DNA from 2 places in the Paenibacillus sp. PK3_47 genome. Region 1 is predicted to be linked to the other one. Evidence: predicted binding sites of a transcription regulator. Region 1 holds the regulator's gene; the other holds the start of a gene.

Evidence for each region. Region 1 encodes Rex, which represses fermentation and respiration genes when NADH is low (regulators of the CRP and FNR family bind a similar motif). Its sites were predicted from a motif close to TTGTGAAATATTTCACAA; they were not measured.
Region 2: nirB (nitrite reductase large subunit NirB) is a predicted target of Rex. The motif match lies at 3,506-3,523, and genes of this name have one in related genera.

Annotation. Positions count from the first base shown of each region.
Region 1 covers NZ_CP026029.1:363,429-368,222, reverse strand. Annotated here, with positions in the region: gene dinG (ATP-dependent DNA helicase DinG) at 1-2,373, shown strand, start outside; gene C2I18_RS01695 (redox-sensing transcriptional repressor Rex) at 2,562-3,215, shown strand; gene C2I18_RS01690 (amidohydrolase) at 3,202-4,500, shown strand; gene C2I18_RS01685 (cell wall elongation regulator TseB-like domain-containing protein) at 4,522-4,794, shown strand, end outside.
Region 2 covers NZ_CP026029.1:602,683-607,476, reverse strand. Annotated here, with positions in the region: gene C2I18_RS02905 (hypothetical protein) at 1-124, shown strand, start outside; gene C2I18_RS02900 (winged helix-turn-helix transcriptional regulator) at 249-566, shown strand; gene C2I18_RS02895 (hypothetical protein) at 961-1,683, shown strand; gene ric (iron-sulfur cluster repair di-iron protein) at 1,809-2,558, shown strand; gene C2I18_RS02885 (hypothetical protein) at 2,739-3,434, shown strand; gene nirB (nitrite reductase large subunit NirB) at 3,669-4,794, shown strand, end outside.

The DNA of each region.
Region 1 (4,794 bases):
GAAGAATTGTACAGCCTGCCTCTGCTGACCGTACAGCGGATTAACGAGCTGTTTCAGGGGGAAGACAGCGACCTGGCCTGGTTCTTTGAAGGACTGCAGCAGGAACGGGAAATGGAGACCTTTCAGCCGGAAGGCGATCTGACCTTTCACCGTCAGCTGGCACTTGCCGTCGGCGATTGGACTGAACTGGCGCCGCCAAGGGAGGATATGCCCGGAAATCCTGTAGACAACGTATCCTTTACGGACTATATGGATGAAGTGACCAAGCGGCTGAAGGATGCTTTGCCGCAGTATGAAAGCCGGGAGGCCCAGGAGATTATGATCCGTGAGGTCAACACGGCGCTTCAGGAGGACAAACATCTGCTGATAGAAGCAGGTACAGGTACCGGCAAATCGCTGGGTTATCTGTTGCCGGCGATCTACCAGAGTGTCCGCACCGATCAGAAGGTGATGGTCAGTACGCATACGATCAATCTTCAGGACCAGCTGCGCGAGCGCGATCTCCCGCTTTTGACGAGCGTCGTGCCGTTTCCGTTCAAAGCCGCAATCTTCAAGGGAAGAGGGCACTATTTGTGTCTGCGCAAGTTTGAACATAAAATAAATAAAAAGGACTTCGTAAGTCCCAGGGAAGAAGCGCTCACGGCTGCCCAAATGTTAGTCTGGCTGACCCAGACGCAGTCGGGCGACGATGAGGAGCTGAATCTGAACGGCAGGGGCGGCGATTTCTGGGAGACCGTGGCCAGTGACACGGATTCATGCCTGGGCCGTGCCTGCCCGTGGTTCCGCAAATGTTATTATCACCGGGCCAAGCATGAAGCCGGAATTGCTGACGTTGTCATTACCAATCACTCCAAGCTGTTCGCGGATGTGAAGGCGGGACACCAGCTGCTGCCTGCTTATGAGCACCTTGTCATCGATGAGGCGCACCATCTGGAGGATGTGGCCGGCAAGCATCTTGGAATGCAGATGAAATATTTCACTGTGGCCCACACGCTTACCCGGCTCTATAAGGACAGCCGCAGCGGTCAGCTGCCGGCGCTGCGCCAGATGCTGCAGTCTTCAGGCAGCGAGCAGGCTTCGGAGTGGAGCGGTACGATCGACAGGATCTACCCTGATCTTCTGACAGTCAAGGAGACCTGGGACACGCTGAGCGACAAGCTGTTCGCCATGCTCCCTGAACGCAGCGACGCAGCCGCAGGTGAAGCCGGACAGCTTGTTACCCGCCTCCATCCCGGCAGAAAGCCCAAGGAGTGGGAGGAGCTCGCTCCGCTTGAAAATACACTGCATCTGAGTCTCAGTGATATCATCCGCAAGGGTGACAAGATGCTCAGTGAGATGCGGGAGAGCGAGAGCCAGTCGTCCTCAGACAGCCTGGTCACAGATATCAGCGGCTTGTTCAAGGACCTGGCGTCTATCCGTGAACAGATCCGTTTCTTTATGGGCCTTAACGATGAGAATAATGTCTACTGGATGGAAGGCAGCGGGAACTACCGCGGCAAGTCGCTGCAGCTGTATGCTGTACCTGTAGATGTCAGCGGCCAGCTGAAGGAGCTTTTCTTCGATAAGAAAAAGAGCATTGTGCTGACTTCGGCCACGCTCTCTGTCGACAAGTCCTTCCAATTCATGATTGACAACCTCGGTCTTAATGAAGCGGCTGAACAGGACCGTCTGATGACGGCACTGCTGCCTTCCCCGTTTAATTACCGGGAGCAGGCGCTGCTTGTTATTCCGCGTGATTTTCCGAGCGTCAAGGGCAGCATAGGCGATGCCAGGTTTGTCGACAAGCTTGTCCATTCCCTGGCCGAAGCGGCAGTGGCTACCAAGGGGCGCATGCTCGTGCTGTTCACCTCCTACCGCATGCTGCGGCAGGTGTATGAACCGCTCAAGGAGGTGCTTGCTTCAGAAGAAATTGCCGTGCTGGGCCAGGGCGTCGAGGGCGGCAGCCGCAACAAGCTGATCCGGCGTTTCCAGGACAGTCCGGCCGCAGTGCTGCTTGGAACAAGCAGCTTCTGGGAAGGCGTAGATATTCCCGGTGAGGCGCTGACCTGCCTGGCGATTGTCAGACTGCCGTTCCAGCCGCCTAACCATCCGCTGGCCGAAGCCAAAGCGGAGCTGCTGCAGGCCCAGAAGAAAAATCCGTTCATGAAAATGTCTGTGCCGCAGGCGGTGATCCGGTTCAAGCAGGGCTTCGGACGTCTGGTGCGTACCGCCCAGGACCGCGGAATTGTCATCGTCTATGATACGAGAGTGATTGAGTCCAATTACGGCAAGTACTTCCTGTATTCGCTGCCGGGACCAAAGATGGAGCATATGCTGACCGATCAGATGGTTCCGCGGATTGCGGAATGGCTGGATGACGGCGGCGCTTCCTGAACGACTGCTAATGCTGGCGGCTTGCCGCCTGCTGATTAACCCGTCATGCCATTGTTTATATTTATATCATTGTCTTTAGTCCGTTAGTGCGGTGCTTTGTGAGATGTGTTCCTGGTAACATAAGGTTCACCGCATTAACGGTTATGATCTATATATTGACTGTTCATCTTACATTAGGAGGAGAATACATGAAATCGGAAAAAATATCTGAGGCGGTTGTCCGCAGACTTCCTGTATACCTGCGATTCCTGAATGATCTCCAAAAGCGTGAAATCGCTACCGTGTCTTCCCAGGAGCTGGGGCAGAAGCTCGACCTGAATCCGGCACAGATCCGCAAGGACCTGGCCTATTTTGGTGATTTTGGCCGCAAGGGCATCGGCTATGATGTTTCTTACCTGATCGAAAAAATCCGCCACATCCTCAAGCTGGACCAGCAGATCAACGTGGCTCTGGTAGGTGCCGGTAATCTCGGTCACGCCCTGTCCAATTACAATGCTTATCTGAAGGATACGATGAAGATCACAGCCGTATTTGATTCTTACGCACCCAAGATCGGGCAGAAGATCAACTCTCTGACGGTCCAGCCTATGGAAGAGCTGGGCAAAACGATCCGTGAGCAGGGAATCCGCATCGGTATTATTACGGTACCGGACAGTGAAGCCCAGGCTGTAGCAGATATTCTGGTGGAGTCAGGGATTGAAGCCATTTTGAATTTTGCCCCGGTTATCCTGAAGACCCCGTCCAATATCCGGATACATGCGGCCGATTTTACGACCGATCTGCAGAGTCTGGCCTATTATTTGCACGATGGAAAGGAAGAAACAGCAAATGAGCAGCAATAAGACAGTCATTAACGGACGTTTTCTGGTTCCGGGAAGCCATCAGCCGGTTCTGAACGGATACATGACTATAGAAAACGATTTGATAACGTACATAGGAGAAGAGAAGCCCGTTATTGAAGACGGTGTGAGCACGATAGACGGCAGCAGGCTCCTGTTCATGCCTGGTCTGGTCAATACGCACGGTCATGCGGCAATGTCCCTGCTGCGCGGCTACGGGGATGATATGGTGCTGCAGGCCTGGCTGCAGGAAAAAATGTGGCCGATGGAAGAAAAGTTCACCGGTGAAGATGTATACTGGGGTACAGCTCTGTCTGTCCTGGAAATGCTCAAGGGCGGTACAACCACCTTCCTGGACATGTATGACCATATGGACCGGGTAGCCCGGGTAGTTGAGCAATCCGGCATCCGTTCAGTGCTGATGCGCGGTGTCATCGGATTGTGCCCGGAGGATGTGCAGAACCATAAGCTCGCGGAAGCCATCCGGTTTGCACAAGACTGGCACGGCAAGGCGGACGGCAGAATTACCACGATGATGTCGCCGCATGCCCCTTATACCTGTCCTCCCGACTTTTTCGTGAAATTTGTACAGGCAGCCCATGATCTGGATCTGCCGATGCATACACATATGTCCGAGACCCGTCATGAAGTAGAGCAGAATGCGGCTGATTACGGCCTGCGCCCTGTGGCTCACCTGGAGAAGCTGGGAATGTTCACGCGTCCTTCAATCATCGCTCACGGCGTTCATCTGAACGATGAGGAAATTGACATTCTCGCCCGCTACAAGGTCGGGGTTTCGCATAATCCGGGAAGTAACCTGAAGCTCGCCAGCGGTGTGGCACGTGTGCCGGAGCTGTTGAGAGCCGGTGTTCCCGTATCTCTTGGAACAGACGGTGCGGCCAGCAACAATAACCTGGACATGTTTGAAGAAATGCGTCTCGCTGCTCTCATTCATAAAGGGGTAAGCGGAGACCCGACAGCGGTTCCGGCACCTGAGGCGCTGCTGATGGCTACCGAATACGGTGCCCGGTCGGTGTTCCTCGACAATGTGGGCCGGCTTGCACCGGGAATGAAGGCGGATTTTATCGCTATCGATATCGATCAGCCGCATCTGCTGCCGCATACGGATCTTCTGTCCCATGTGGTCTATTCGGCCAGTGCCAAGGATGTGGAGCATGTCTGGGTGAACGGTCTGCAGGTTGTGAAGCACGGTCAATGCCTGACCCTGGATGAGGAAGAAATCCGCCGCAAAGCCCAGGAGACCTTTGAAGGGCTGCTGAAACGGTAATATAAGGAAAGGGAGCTGCACTTGAAGAAGAGGAGAAAATGGCTTCTGCTTGGCATAGCCCTGTTTCTGCTCCTGCTGTTCGGATTAAGCCAGTTCTATGCCTATATCATGAAGGACCAGTGGAATGAACGCAGTAAAGCTGAGGAAGTCGCCATGAACCAGGCAGGCTTGACTGATATTACTGAAGCGAAGAAGTCCGTCTGGGACGAAAACGCGATTTACTGGGTGGTTACAGGCCAGAACGGTGCGGGGACGGAAATGATGGTCTGGGTGCGTTTTACTACGGAAGGCGAG
Region 2 (4,794 bases), 240 kb from region 1:
GGCCGGGTATATTTCAGATGATACGGTACTGGGTGTACTGTCCCTGTACAGCAATGATGACCTGGCGTATGTGGTGACAGAGGCCATTGCAGCCAGGAAGCCGAAGCAGGATACAGGGGATTGACATAAGGGATATAATAAGGTAGCAGATGAACTTTTTTTTGGTAAACGATGTTCAATGCGTCATAAATGTGTTAAAATTATATATACTAACTAATTGTAAGCTTTTTAAGTGAGAGGTGAGAACAATGGAAGAACATCAGATGACGATGTGCCCAAGATTCGAAACGGCCTTCTCTTTCTTAGGCAAACGCTGGAACGGTCTTATTATCCAGACACTTATGAGCGGTCCAAAGCGTTTCAAGGATATTTCCGGTCTGATTCCGTCTATGAGCGATAAAATGCTGTCTGAACGTATGAAGGATCTGGAATGTGAAGGTATTCTGGTGAGACATGTGTATCCAGAAACTCCTGTGCGCATTGAGTATGAACTAACACCCAAAGGCCGCGCACTTGAGCCGGTTATGCAGCAAATTCAATCCTGGGCCGAGAGCTGGGTCGAATAATACCTGCTTCATTGCCTTATTGATTACCCCTGTTCCGCTGCGGAATGGGGGTTTTTTCAAATTTTATGTAAAAAAATTGCACATTTCCAAGCCGGATATAATATAATAGAACAAAACTGTGAGCTTTTGGCTGAATTATGTTCATTTTACCGCAGCTATGGCTTGTAATACCGGGCGAAGACAATACTGAAAATATGAAATAATTTGATTATGTAAGCGCAATCAATCAGGCGATCCTTTGAATGGGGCTTATGCATGCTTTCGAAGTAAGTTTTGCCACAGTGGACTCAGGTGCTGTAATCCTAACAAAACTAGGTCTATGCTTTCGAAGTAAGTTTTGCCGCAGTGCACTCAAGTGCTGTAATCCTAACAAAACTTTTAGGAGGCGAGGAAGATGAAAACCACCTTATTTTCCCGGGAAATAACCTATGGAAAAGACGATGTCGCCGAACTGGAGACCGCTTCGATTAAGGTCCAGCTGATATATGACAAGACCTTGTACATGCTGCATGGCCATCTTCCCAAATCCTTATGGGATGCCTGGATTGGAGTGCCTTATGAAATTATTTCCTCCTTATATAAAGGGGATAACGATAGCGGCAGTGTGTTTCAAAAGTGGATTCAAAGCCCTTCGGGCTGGAAATGCATCGGTTGTGAGCGGCATTGTCTGGAGCCGGCGGCAGGACCGGACCGTCATGTCTCCGGTGAGCAGCGGCTGTTTACTTTTCACAACGGCATCAGGCAGAGTATGGTTCTGCAGGCTGTAATCTGGTCCATGTATGAGAACACCGTGCTGTTCCAGCACTTTTTAGGAGATGAAGCCTTTTTGGACGGGGACGATCTGGATACCATCTCCGCCTATTTCGTGCCTACGTATATGAACAAGCAAAGGCTGATTGATACATGCAAGCCCTGCAAGGAATATCAGGAACAAAATATCCGGGTATTCCAGGAATGGATCTCTGCTCCCGATCTGGTGCTGCAGTGGAATGGAGGCCTGACTGAGGGGCGATGGATGACTGGCGTATATGTGGACCATTCCCGTTTTGCCGGTCTCGGACCCTATTTGAAGGATGCGGCTGGCAAGCGTACTTATATGCAGGCTACAGTCCGGTAAGTTTTATTTTTTCGTTCAATAAAATTTTATATATTCAGTGCGCAAAATCACAAGCCGCGGGACCTCTCAGCGTTAAGGTGTAAGTGTAACAGAAACCTAAACCATAACGTGAGGGAGGGGCCATCATGACGGCCAATCAAATAAACGATACATTTACAGAAACTCCGGTGACTACGGAAACAGCAATCAGCTTCACTGCTGATGCCCTGGTCAGAGACATTGTCCTTCAATTTCCAAAAGCGGCGGATTATTTCAAAGGCCAGCGGATCGATTTTTGCTGCGGAGGTGTAAAGCCTTTGTCGGAGGCAGCCGAAGAGAAGGGGCTTAACACTGAGAATGTTATCCGCGATCTGAACAAGCTGCTGGAAGAGCATCCTGTGCTGGAATCGGATATTGCCTGGAACGATGCATCTTCTGCGGAGCTGATTGATTACATCGTCAACAAGCATCACCGGTATTTGCGTGAAGAGCTTCCTCTTATTGCCCAGAATGTGACGAAAGTGTTCCGTGTTCACGGTGAAGATTCACCGCATCTTGCAGAAATGTACCGGTTGTTCCACACCCTGCGTGAGGAGCTGCTGCAGCATACGGCCAAGGAAGAGGAATCCGAGTTCCCTGCTATGCTGGCCTATGACGCAAACCCGTCGCCTGAACGCCTGGCAGAGCTGAAAGGAATGCTGGGTACGCTGGAAGAGGAGCACGACGGCGCCGGGGAAATTTTGCGCGAGCTCCGCAGAGTGACGAATGATTTCACACCTCCAGAGCATGCCTGCACAACCTACCGTCTGACCTATGCCCGGCTCGAAGAGCTGGAAGGGATGACCTTTGAACATGTGCATCTCGAAAATAACATTTTGTTCCTGCGCTATCAGTAAGAACAGCATCCTTATTTTTTCTGAGTCCCTGCGGGGACTTTTTTATTGTGTATAAAACCCGTGTTATTAGAATTGAGAACCAGGCCTGTTTGCGTTATTCTTAAAGGACGAATACATAATTACTACAGGCCTGAGAAATTGCTGGAAGCTGTGCTCGGGCGGAATAAGGCGGTGCCGGGATTGTCCAGAACTTTTTTATTACGTATATGGTTAGGCTTCATCATTATTGCAACCGCAGGGGGCTGCTCAGCCTTTAATTCAGAAACTGCAGATGAGCATGCGGCGGCGGCGGCCGGTCCTGCTTTTTCACTGGTAATCGGTGATAATGACTTGACCGGAAGCGCAGGCAGGCAGCTCAGTGAAGCATACATTCAGGGAATTACTTTGGGTGAACTGCTGGAGAGCAGCGGTGTTGCGGAGTTTAGTGAGGACGGGGAGCGCATGGTGACCGTAAACGGAGTATCTTTAAGTCCGGAGATGGTCTGGGAGATTCAGGCCGGGGGCAAAACCGTCACGAACTGGAACAGCGTAATTATGCGGGACCAGACAATAGTAATTTCGGCTAAGCGTACAGAGGGCAAGGATCCGCTTCAGCCTGTAATTCTGAAAGTAAGCGGGGGAAGCGGTCAGCCGGAGCTTACGCACGCTTACGTGTATTCTTTTGCAGATGAGCTGACTGTAAGGAGCCTGCTGAAGAGCAGCGGAATAGTAGGGCTGTCCGAAAATAACAAAAGAATTCTCACCGTGAATGATTACAGCCCGCTGACAAGCGAAGAGTGGAAGCTTAAGGTGAACGATAAAGGGCTACTGAGCACAGGAATCGATATGAAGCTGCGACCTCAGGATACACTTGAACTTTCGCTCGTTTTACGTTAATTACCATATCATTTACAGCCAAGCTGCCGTATACTGTTTTAACGCGTGGCTTGGCATTTTTGAACTAAATTGTGTGAAAACATTCACATATAATGTGATTTCAATCACAAATGCTCTTCAAATTTAAAACGTATAATTTCACTATAAGAGATGTTCACATAGGAAATTAGAAGTTTCGAGGAGGGCCTTACAGTGACAGTGGAGAGAGAAAAGTTAGTATTGATCGGTAACGGTATGGCAGGCGTAGGCACAATTGAACAGATCCTTAAGCTGGGCGGGGCTTATGATATTACGATTTTTGGAAGTGAGCCGCATCCGAACTACAACCGGATCATGCTGTCCTATGTTCTGGAAGGCAGCAAAACAATTGAAGATATCATTCTTAACGACCGCCAGTGGTATGAAGACAATCATATTACTTTGCATACAGGGACTACAGTAGTCCGCATTGATGAAGAGAACCGTCAGGTTATTGCTGATAACGGAATGACAGTCCCATACGATAAAGTAATTATTGCAACAGGCTCGAATTCGTTCATCCTGCCTGTACCGGGCAGCACCAAAGAAGGTGTCGTCGGTTTCCGCGATATCGCTGATTGCGATGCGATGCTTGCAGCGGCGAAGCAGTACCGTACAGCCGCAGTTATCGGCGGCGGTCTGCTGGGGCTTGAAGCAGCCAAAGGGCTTGTGAACTTAGGGATGGATGTAACTGTAGTGCATTTGCTCGAAGATCTGATGGAACGCCAGCTCGACCACAATGCCTCGTCCATGCTGCAGGCAGAGCTGAAGCGTCAAGGTGTCAAATTTGCAATGGGCAAACAGACTGTGGAATTGACCGGAGATGAGCGGGTTAACGGCCTTCGGTTCAGCGACGGTACAGAGCTGCAGGCGGATTTTGTAGTCATGGCAGTAGGCATCAAACCCAATACGCAGCTGGCTAAAGACAGCGGCATAACCGTTAACCGCGGGATCGTCGTTAATGATTACCTGGAAACTTCGATGCCTGGAGTATACTCCGTAGGTGAATGTACAGAACACCGCGGAACCTGTTACGGCCTTGTAGCACCGCTGTTTGAACAAGGAATGGTGCTGGCCAAATATCTGTGCGGCGCTGCTACCCAGCCATATGAAGGCTCAGTTGTAGCCACCAAGCTGAAAATATCCGGTGTGGATGTGTTCTCGGCAGGGGAGTTTACTGAAACAGAAGAGCACACCGTCATTTCGGCCAAAGATGAATGGAAGAGAACCTACAAAAAGATTTTGCTCAAAGATAATGTTATTGTCGGCGCCGTTCTCTTCGGTGATGTAACAGAATCAGCCAATCTGCAAAAGCTCGTCAAGCAGGGTGCGCAAATGACCG